2 linked regions of the Kineococcus endophyticus genome follow. Each later gene encodes a partner of the first gene's protein in a complex. Links are inferred from orthologs where the notes say so. Each region holds a gene or a part of one and is shown in the gene's direction. Other genes may lie near its edges.

Evidence for each region.
Region 2: the proteins of mfd (region 1) and uvrA are in contact, whole or in part, in a crystal structure (PDB 4DFC), measured with the Escherichia coli proteins. The link is inferred for Kineococcus endophyticus from one-to-one orthologs.

What each region holds. Positions count from the first base shown.
Region 1 is NZ_JBFNQN010000014.1:61,549-66,028, reverse strand. What follows is about bases 90-4,270. They hold mfd (transcription-repair coupling factor), read left to right. Parts: upstream 90-482; coding sequence 483-4,070; downstream 4,071-4,270. Other genes in these bases: AB1207_RS19145 (Uma2 family endonuclease), read right to left, coding at 4,074-4,270; AB1207_RS19155 (DUF4012 domain-containing protein), read right to left, coding at 90-369. Also shown: more of AB1207_RS19155, read right to left, coding at 1-89; more of AB1207_RS19145, read right to left, coding at 4,271-4,480. UniProt on the Escherichia coli protein: Couples transcription and DNA repair by recognizing RNA polymerase (RNAP) stalled at DNA lesions. Mediates ATP-dependent release of RNAP and its truncated transcript from the DNA, and recruitment of nucleotide excision repair machinery to the damaged site.
Region 2 is NZ_JBFNQN010000013.1:120,777-124,520, forward strand. The notes cover bases 157-3,601. They hold uvrA (excinuclease ABC subunit UvrA), read left to right. Parts: upstream 157-506; coding sequence 507-3,401; downstream 3,402-3,601. Other genes in these bases: AB1207_RS18595 (MarR family winged helix-turn-helix transcriptional regulator), read right to left, coding at 157-189; AB1207_RS18605 (UDP-N-acetylglucosamine 2-epimerase), read right to left, coding at 3,420-3,601. Also shown: more of AB1207_RS18595, read right to left, coding at 1-156; more of AB1207_RS18605, read right to left, coding at 3,602-3,744. UniProt on the Escherichia coli protein: The UvrABC repair system catalyzes the recognition and processing of DNA lesions. UvrA is an ATPase and a DNA-binding protein. A damage recognition complex composed of 2 UvrA and 2 UvrB subunits scans DNA for abnormalities.

The sequences.
Region 1 (4,480 bases):
CAGCGCGGCCGCGTGCGCGCCGCCGGCCACGGCCTGCAGCTGGGCGCCGGCCCACGGCACGTGGGTGGCCAGGCGGTACGGCAGCTGGGACGTGGCGCGGTCGGCGGCCGCCGCCTCGTCGGCGACGCGGGTGGCCCGCTCCCGGGCGCCGGACCAGTCCTCGGCCCGCACCTCACCCTCCAGGCGGGGCGCCTCGGCGGCGACGCGCTGCAGGGCGCGACCGGCCTGCACGCTCGCGACGGCCACGGCGGCCGCCCAGGCGAGCAGGAGCAGGAGCAGCAGGCCCAGCACGATGCGCAGGACGGGCGGGCGCCGCCGGGCCGGGGTGGGCGCGGGCTCGGTCAGGTGCTGCTCTGCGTTGCCGGACACGCCGCGACAGTAGCGACCGTGGGCCCCGTGCCCCGGGGCCTCGCCGTGACCGGGCTCGTGTCGGAGGGCGGTCGTAGGCTGGACGCACCGCCCGATCCGACCCCGGAGTGTTCGTGAGCCTCACCGGCCTGCTCGACGTCCTGCGCACCGAACCCGCCGTCCGCGCGGCCGTCCAGACCGCCCACGAGGGCGGCAGCAGCGCTCTGGACGTCGTCGCGCCGCTGGGTGTGCGCCCCGCGCTCGTGGCGGCCTTCGCCGCCGAGCGCCCCCTGCTCGTCGTCACCGCCACGGGGCGCGAGGCCGAGGACATGGCGACGTGGCTGCGCTGCTACCTCCCGCACGACCACGTGGCGGAGTTCCCGGCCTGGGAGACGCTGCCGCACGAGCGGCTCTCCCCGCGCAGCGACACGGTCGCCCAGCGCCTGTCGGTGCTGCGGCGCCTGGCCCACCCCTCGCCCGACGACCCGACGGCGGGGGAGGTGCGGGTGGTCGTGGCACCGGTGCGCGCCGTCCTGCAGCCGCTGGTGAAGGGCCTGGCCGACCTCGAGCCCGTCCGCCTGCGGCCGGGCGACGAGGTGGGCCTGGACGCCACCGTCGCGGCGCTCGCGGCCGCGGCCTACACGCGCGTGGACATGGTCGAGCGCCGCGGCGAGTTCGCCGTGCGCGGCGGCATCCTCGACGTCTTCCCGCCCACGCGCCCGCACCCGCTGCGGGTGGAGTTCTTCGGCGACGAGGTCGAGGAGGTCCGCTCCTTCTCGGTGGCCGACCAGCGCTCGCTGGAGAAGGAACCCGACGGCGTGTGGGCGCCCCCGTGCCGCGAGCTGCTGCTGACCGAGGAGGTGCGCGAGCGCGCCCGCGCCCTGCAGGCGACGCTGCCCGGCGCGGCCGACGTCCTGGCCAAGCTGGCCGAGGGCATCGCGGTCGAGGGCATGGAGTCGCTCGCGCCCGCCCTCGTCGACGGCATGGAACCGCTGCTGGACGTGCTGCCCGCCGGCACCCACGTCGTCCTGGCCGACCCGGAGAAGGTCCGCGCCCGTGCCCACGACCTGGTCGCGACGGGCGCGGAGTTCCTGGACGCCGCGTGGATGAACGCCGCCAACGGGGGCCAGACGCCCGTCGACCTCGGCGCCTCCTCGTTCGCCTCCCTGGCCGAGGTGCGCGCCCACGCCGAGGTGACGGGCCGGCCGTGGTGGTCCATCACCTCCCTGGTGGAGGACGAGGAGCTGCGCGACCTCGAGGACGTGCGCATCCTGCGCGTCAGGGCGCGGGACGTCGCCGGGTACCGGGGCGAGACGGAGAAGGCGCTGCACGAGCTGCGCGACCTGGCCTCCGCCGGCTGGCGCATCGTCGTGACGACCGAGGGCCAGGGGCCCGCCAAGCGCCTCGTGGAGATGCTCTCGGGCGAGGACGTCCCCGCCCGGCTCGTCGACGACCTCGTGGAGGAGCCCGCGCCCGCGGTCGTCACGGTGACGACCGCCAGCGTCGAGCACGGGTTCGTCGCCGAGGCCCTGAAGGCCGCGCTCGTCACCGAGTCGGACATCACCGGCGTGGGTGGGCAGTCGACGAAGGACATGCGGCGCATGGCCCCGCGCCGTCGCCGCAACGCCGTCGACCCGCTCTCGCTGCGCCCCGGCGACTTCGTCGTGCACGAGCAGCACGGCATCGGGCGGTTCGTCGAGATGGTCCAGCGCACCATCCAGGGCGCCACGCGCGAGTACCTCGTGCTGGAGTACGCCGCCAGCAAGCGCGGGCAGCCGGGGGACCGGTTGTTCGTGCCGACCGACACCCTGGACCAGGTCACCCGGTACACCGGGGGCGAGGCGCCGACGCTGTCGAAGATGGGCGGCTCGGACTGGGCCAAGACCAAGAGCAAGGCGCGCAAGGCGGTCAAGGAGATCGCCGGCGACCTCATCCGCCTGTACTCCGCGCGGATGGCGACCAAGGGGTACCAGTTCGGTGGCGACACCCCCTGGCAGCGCGAGCTGGAGGACGCCTTCCCCTACGTCGAGACGCCGGACCAGCTGGCCAGCATCGACGAGGTCAAGGCCGACATGATGAAGCCGATCCCGATGGACCGGCTGATCTGCGGTGACGTCGGGTACGGCAAGACGGAGATCGCCCTGCGCGCCGCGTTCAAGGCCGTCCAGGACGGCAAGCAGGTCGCCGTCCTCGTGCCCACGACGCTGCTCGTGCAGCAGCACTTCAAGACGTTCGCCGAGCGGTACGCGCAGTTCCCGGTGTCGGTCAAACCGCTGTCGCGGTTCACCCCCGGCGGGGACGCGAAGGAGACGATGGCCGGGCTCGCCGACGGTTCCGTCGACGTCGTCATCGGCACCCACCGCCTCATCTCCGGGGAGGTGAAGTTCAAGGACCTCGGTCTGGTGATCGTCGACGAGGAGCAGCGCTTCGGCGTCGAGCACAAGGAGGCGCTGAAGACGTTGCGCACCAACGTCGACGTGCTCGCCATGAGCGCCACGCCCATCCCGCGCACGCTGGAGATGGCGGTCACCGGGATCCGCGAGATGTCCACGCTCGCGACGCCGCCGGAGGAGCGTCACCCCGTCCTGACCTACGTGGGCGGCCAGGAGGAGAAGCAGGTCACCGCGGCGATCCGGCGCGAACTCCTGCGCGAGGGCCAGGTGTTCTACGTCCACAACCGCGTGTCCTCCATCGAGCGCACGGCGGCCCGCCTCAAGGAACTCGTCCCCGAGGCGCGCATCGCCACGGCGCACGGGCAGATGGGTGAGCACCGCCTCGAGCAGGTCGTCGTCGACTTCTGGGAGAAGCGCTTCGACGTGCTCGTCTGCACGACGATCGTCGAGACGGGCCTGGACATCTCCAACGCCAACACCCTCATCGTCGAGCGCGCCGACACCATGGGGCTGTCGCAGCTGCACCAGCTCCGCGGCCGCGTCGGGCGTGGTCGCGAACGGGCCTACGCCTACTTCCTGTTCCCGCCGGAGAAGCCCCTCACCGAGACCGCGCACGACCGGCTCGCGACCATCGCCCAGCACACCGACCTCGGCTCGGGCATGGCCGTCGCGATGAAGGACCTCGAGATCCGCGGCGCCGGGAACATGCTCGGCGGGGAGCAGTCGGGCCACATCGCCGGCGTCGGGTTCGACCTCTACATGCGGATGGTGGCCGACGCCGTCGCCGACGTGCGCAACAAGGTCCCCGGCGCGGCGAACGAGGACGCCGAACCCGAACCCACCGAGGTCAAGATCGAGCTGCCGGTCGACGCGCACCTGCCGCACGACTACGTGCCGTCCGAGCGGCTGCGGCTGGAGGCCTACCGGCGCCTGGCCGCCGCCGACTCCGCGCAGGACCTCGTCGAGCTGCACGCCGAGCTCGTCGACCGCTACGGCACTCCGCCGCAGCCGGTCCTCAACCTGCTGGAGGTCGCGAAGTTCCGCATCGCCGCCCGCCAGGGCGGACTGCGCGAGGTCGCGCTCATGGGCAAGCAGGTGCGGTTCGCGCCGGTCAGCCTGCCGGAGTCGCGGGAACTTCGCCTCAAGCGGCTCTACCCGGGGACGATCCTCAAACCCGCCCTCGACGTCGCCCTCGTGCCGGCCCCCATGACGGCGCGCATCGGCGGGAAACCGTTGCGCGACGCCGAGATGCTGTCGTGGGCGACGGAGTTCGTGAACGCCGTGCTGCTCGAGCAGTCCGCCTCCGTCGCGGCGGCGGGGGCGCGGTAGGCATCAGGGCAGGAGGGTTCTGAGATCGACGACGAGACTCGCGGGACCCACGTCGAGCGGGACGGCGGGGTCGCCGTCCCGCAGGACCCGGTCGGCGCGGAACACGCCGCTGTCGTCCAGCACGTGGACCGACAGCGTGCGCTCGCGAGGGTCGACGATCCAGTAGCGGGGCAGGCCGGAGGCGGCGTACTTGGTCATCTTGAGCAGGAGATCGTCGCGGCGGTTGGTGGCGAGCACCTCCACCACCAGTGCCGGGGTGCCGGTGAACCGCCGGTCGTCCGTCTCGTCCGCGCGGGCCCAGACGAGGACGTCGGGGATGAACTCGTCCCTCCCCGGTTTCCAGCCCCACGCCACCGTCGCGTCGTGCGTGGGGGGGAGGACCTCGCGCAGCCCAGTCACCAGTGCGACGG
Region 2 (3,744 bases), on another replicon or contig:
CCGGTCGAAGCGGTCGAGGAGCAACTGCGTCGCGGACAGGAACGTCCGCCAGGTCACCTGCTCGTCGTCGTCCAGCCAGCGCGTCGGGCCGGTCGCGGCGGACTCGGCCACAGCGTCGGCGGCGGGGACGCCGGCGACCGCGAGGTGGTGGGGGTGGGCGTCCTGCAGGGCGGAGACGGGTGGAGCCATGTACTGAGGGTAAGCAGAACGCTCAACTACCTGCGTCCGCCGATCGGTGGACGCCCACCCGTGCAGTCCTCACGGGTGGCGTCCCCGGACCGCGCGCGGAGGCTCGTGTCGGAGGTGGCGCCTAGGGTTGCCCCGTGGCATCCCGGACCCCCTCCTCCAGCGCGAAGACCCCGAGCGCGAAGACCCCGAGCGCGAAGACCGCGAGAGCGAAGACCCAGAGCGCGACGGGGACCGCGGCGTCCCCGCAACCGGTGCCCGCCCAGGGCAGCGGCGGCGCCCGTCGCAGCCGGACCTCCGCCAGCTCGGCGACGCGCTCGGTGGCCAGCGCCCGCGCGGCGGGCGACCGCCTCGTCGTCCGGGGTGCCCGCGAGCACAACCTCAAGAACGTCTCGGTCGACCTTCCCCGCGACAGCCTCGTCGTCTTCACCGGCCTGTCCGGCTCGGGCAAGAGCTCGCTGGCCTTCGACACGATCTTCGCCGAGGGCCAGCGCCGCTACGTGGAGTCGCTGTCGGCGTACGCCCGCCAGTTCCTCGGCCAGATGGACAAGCCCGACGTGGACTTCATCGAAGGCCTGTCGCCGGCGGTGTCGATCGACCAGAAGTCCACGTCGCGCAACCCCCGCTCGACGGTCGGCACGATCACCGAGGTCTACGACTACCTGCGCCTGCTCTTCGCGCGGGCGGGCACGCCGCACTGCCCCGTCTGCGGGGAGCCGGTCGGCCGCCAGACGCCGCAGCAGATCGTCGACCAACTGCTGGAGATGCCCGACGGGACGCGCTTCCAGCTGCTCGCCCCGGTCGTGCGCGAGCGCAAGGGCGAGTACGCGGAGCTGTTCCGCGAGCTGCAGGCCAAGGGCTTCGCCCGCGCCCGGGTCGACGGCGAGGTCGTCCCCCTGGACAACCCGCCGACGCTGCAGAAGCGCCTCAAGCACACCATCGAGGTCGTCGTCGACCGCCTCGTCGTCAAGGACGGCGTCAAGCGCCGCCTCACCGACTCCGTCGAGACGGCGCTGCTGCTGTCCTCGGGGCTGCTCGTGGCCGACCTCGTCGACGTCGAGGGCCCCGAGGGGGAGCGCCGCTTCTCCGAGAAGATGGCGTGCCCCAACGAGCACCCCCTGGAGCTGGACGAGATCGAGCCGCGCTCCTTCTCCTTCAACTCCCCGTTCGGGGCGTGCCCGGAGTGCACGGGCATCGGGACCCAGCTCGAGGTCGACCCCGAGCTCGTCGTGCCGGACGAGGACCTCTCCCTGGAGGAGGGGGCCATCGCGCCGTGGACGGCGGGGTCGGCCGACTACTTCGAGCGCCTCGTCACGGCGCTCGCCGCCGACCTGTCCTTCTCGACGACGACCCCGTGGCGGGCCCTGCCCAAGCGCGCCAAGGACGCCCTGCTGTACGGCAAGGACCACCAGGTCCACGTCCGCTACAAGAACCGGTGGGGCCGTGAGCGGTCGTACTCCACGGGCTTCGAGGGCGTCGTCGAGTTCGTCAAGCGCCGGCACGCCGAGACCGAGTCGGACTCCTCGAAGGAGCGGTACGAGGGGTACATGCGCGAGACGCCGTGCCCCGTGTGCCAGGGGGCGCGGCTCAAGCCCACCTCGCTGGCCGTGAAGATCGCCGGACGCTCGATCTCCGACATCTGCGCCCTGCCGATCGACGAGTGCTCGCGCTTCCTCGACACGATGGAGCTGTCGGCGCGGGCCAAGAAGATCGCGGGCCAGGTGCTCAAGGAGATCCAGGCGCGGCTCGGGTTCCTGCTCGACGTCGGTCTGGACTACCTGTCCCTGTCGCGCCCCTCGGGCACCCTGTCCGGCGGGGAGGCCCAGCGCATCCGGCTCGCGACGCAGATCGGCTCGGGGCTGGTGGGCGTGCTCTACGTGCTGGACGAGCCGTCGATCGGCCTGCACCAGCGCGACAACCGCCGGCTCATCGACACCCTGACGCGGCTGCGGGACCTCGGGAACACCCTCATCGTCGTCGAGCACGACGAGGACACCGTGCGCATCGCCGACTGGATCGTCGACTTCGGTCCCGGCGCGGGGGAGCGCGGCGGGGAGGTCGTGCACTCCGGCGACCTCGAGGGCCTGCTGACGAACCCGAAGTCGCTGACGGGCCAGTACCTCTCCGGCGCCCGGGCCATCGAGGTGCCCGCCCAGCGGCGCCCGCAGGACGGGCGCAAGCTCGTCGTCACCGGCGCCCGGCAGAACAACCTCAAGGACGTGACGGTCGAGTTCCCGCTCGGTCAGCTCGTCGCGGTGACGGGGGTGTCGGGGTCCGGGAAGTCGACGCTGGTCAACGACATCCTCTACACGGTGCTGGCCAACAAGCTCAACGGTGCCCGCCGGGTCCCCGGCCGGCACAAGTCGGTGGAGGGGCTGGAGCACCTCGACAAGGTCGTGCACGTCGACCAGAGCCCCATCGGCCGCACGCCGCGGTCGAACCCCGCCACGTACACGGGGGTCTTCGACCACATCCGCAAGCTGTTCGCCTCGGCACCGGAGTCGAAGCTGCGCGGCTACCAGCCGGGCCGCTTCTCCTTCAACATCAAGGGCGGCCGCTGCGAGGCGTGCGCGGGCGACGGCACGCTGAAGATCGAGATGAACTTCCTGCCGGACGTCTACGTCCCCTGCGAGGTGTGCCACGGGGCCCGGTACAACCGGGAGACCCTGGAGGTGCACTTCAAGGGCAAGACGATCGCCGAGGTCCTCGACATGCCGATCGAGGAGGCCGCCGACTTCTTCGCCGCGGTCCCGGCCATCTCCAGGTTCATGACGACCCTCACCGAGGTCGGCCTGGGCTACGTCCGGCTCGGGCAGCCGGCGACGACCCTGTCGGGCGGGGAGGCGCAGCGCGTGAAGCTGGCCTCGGAGCTGCAGCGGCGCTCCAACGGCCGCACGGTCTACGTCCTCGACGAGCCCACGACGGGCCTGCACTTCGAGGACATCCGCAAGCTCCTCGGCGTGGTTCAGGGCCTCGTCGACAAGGGCAACAGCGTGCTGGTCATCGAGCACAACCTCGACGTCATCAAGTCCGCGGACTGGCTCGTCGACATGGGGCCCGAGGGCGGCAACGGCGGCGGCACGGTCGTGTGCACCGGCACCCCGGAGGAGGTCGCGGCGGACCCGGCCAGCTACACGGGCCAGTTCCTCGCCGAGATCCTCCAGACCACCACGGCGACGGCGGGCACGCGGCGGCGTCGGGCGCGGGCCAGCTGAGGTCGCCGGCCCGGCGCCTCAGAACGGGGCGACGAGCTTGACCACCGACTCGACCACGACCCGGCTCGCCGAGCCGTCCCCGTAGGGGCTCGGCAGGGTCTGCAGCCGGGCTGGGTCGTCGGCCAGGGCGCGGCGGACGGCGGCGGCGAGCCGCAGTCCGCCGGGCACGAGAGTGGTGAAGGTGCCCAGGACCTCGGGACGCTCGGTCGCGCGGCGCACGAGCAGGGCCGGGCGCTTGAGGACGGAGGCCTCCTCGGCCGCGCCCTCCGCGTCCGAGACGAGCACGGCCGCTCGGTGCTGGACGACCGTCCTCTGCACGGGGTCCAGCGACCCCAGGACCGTG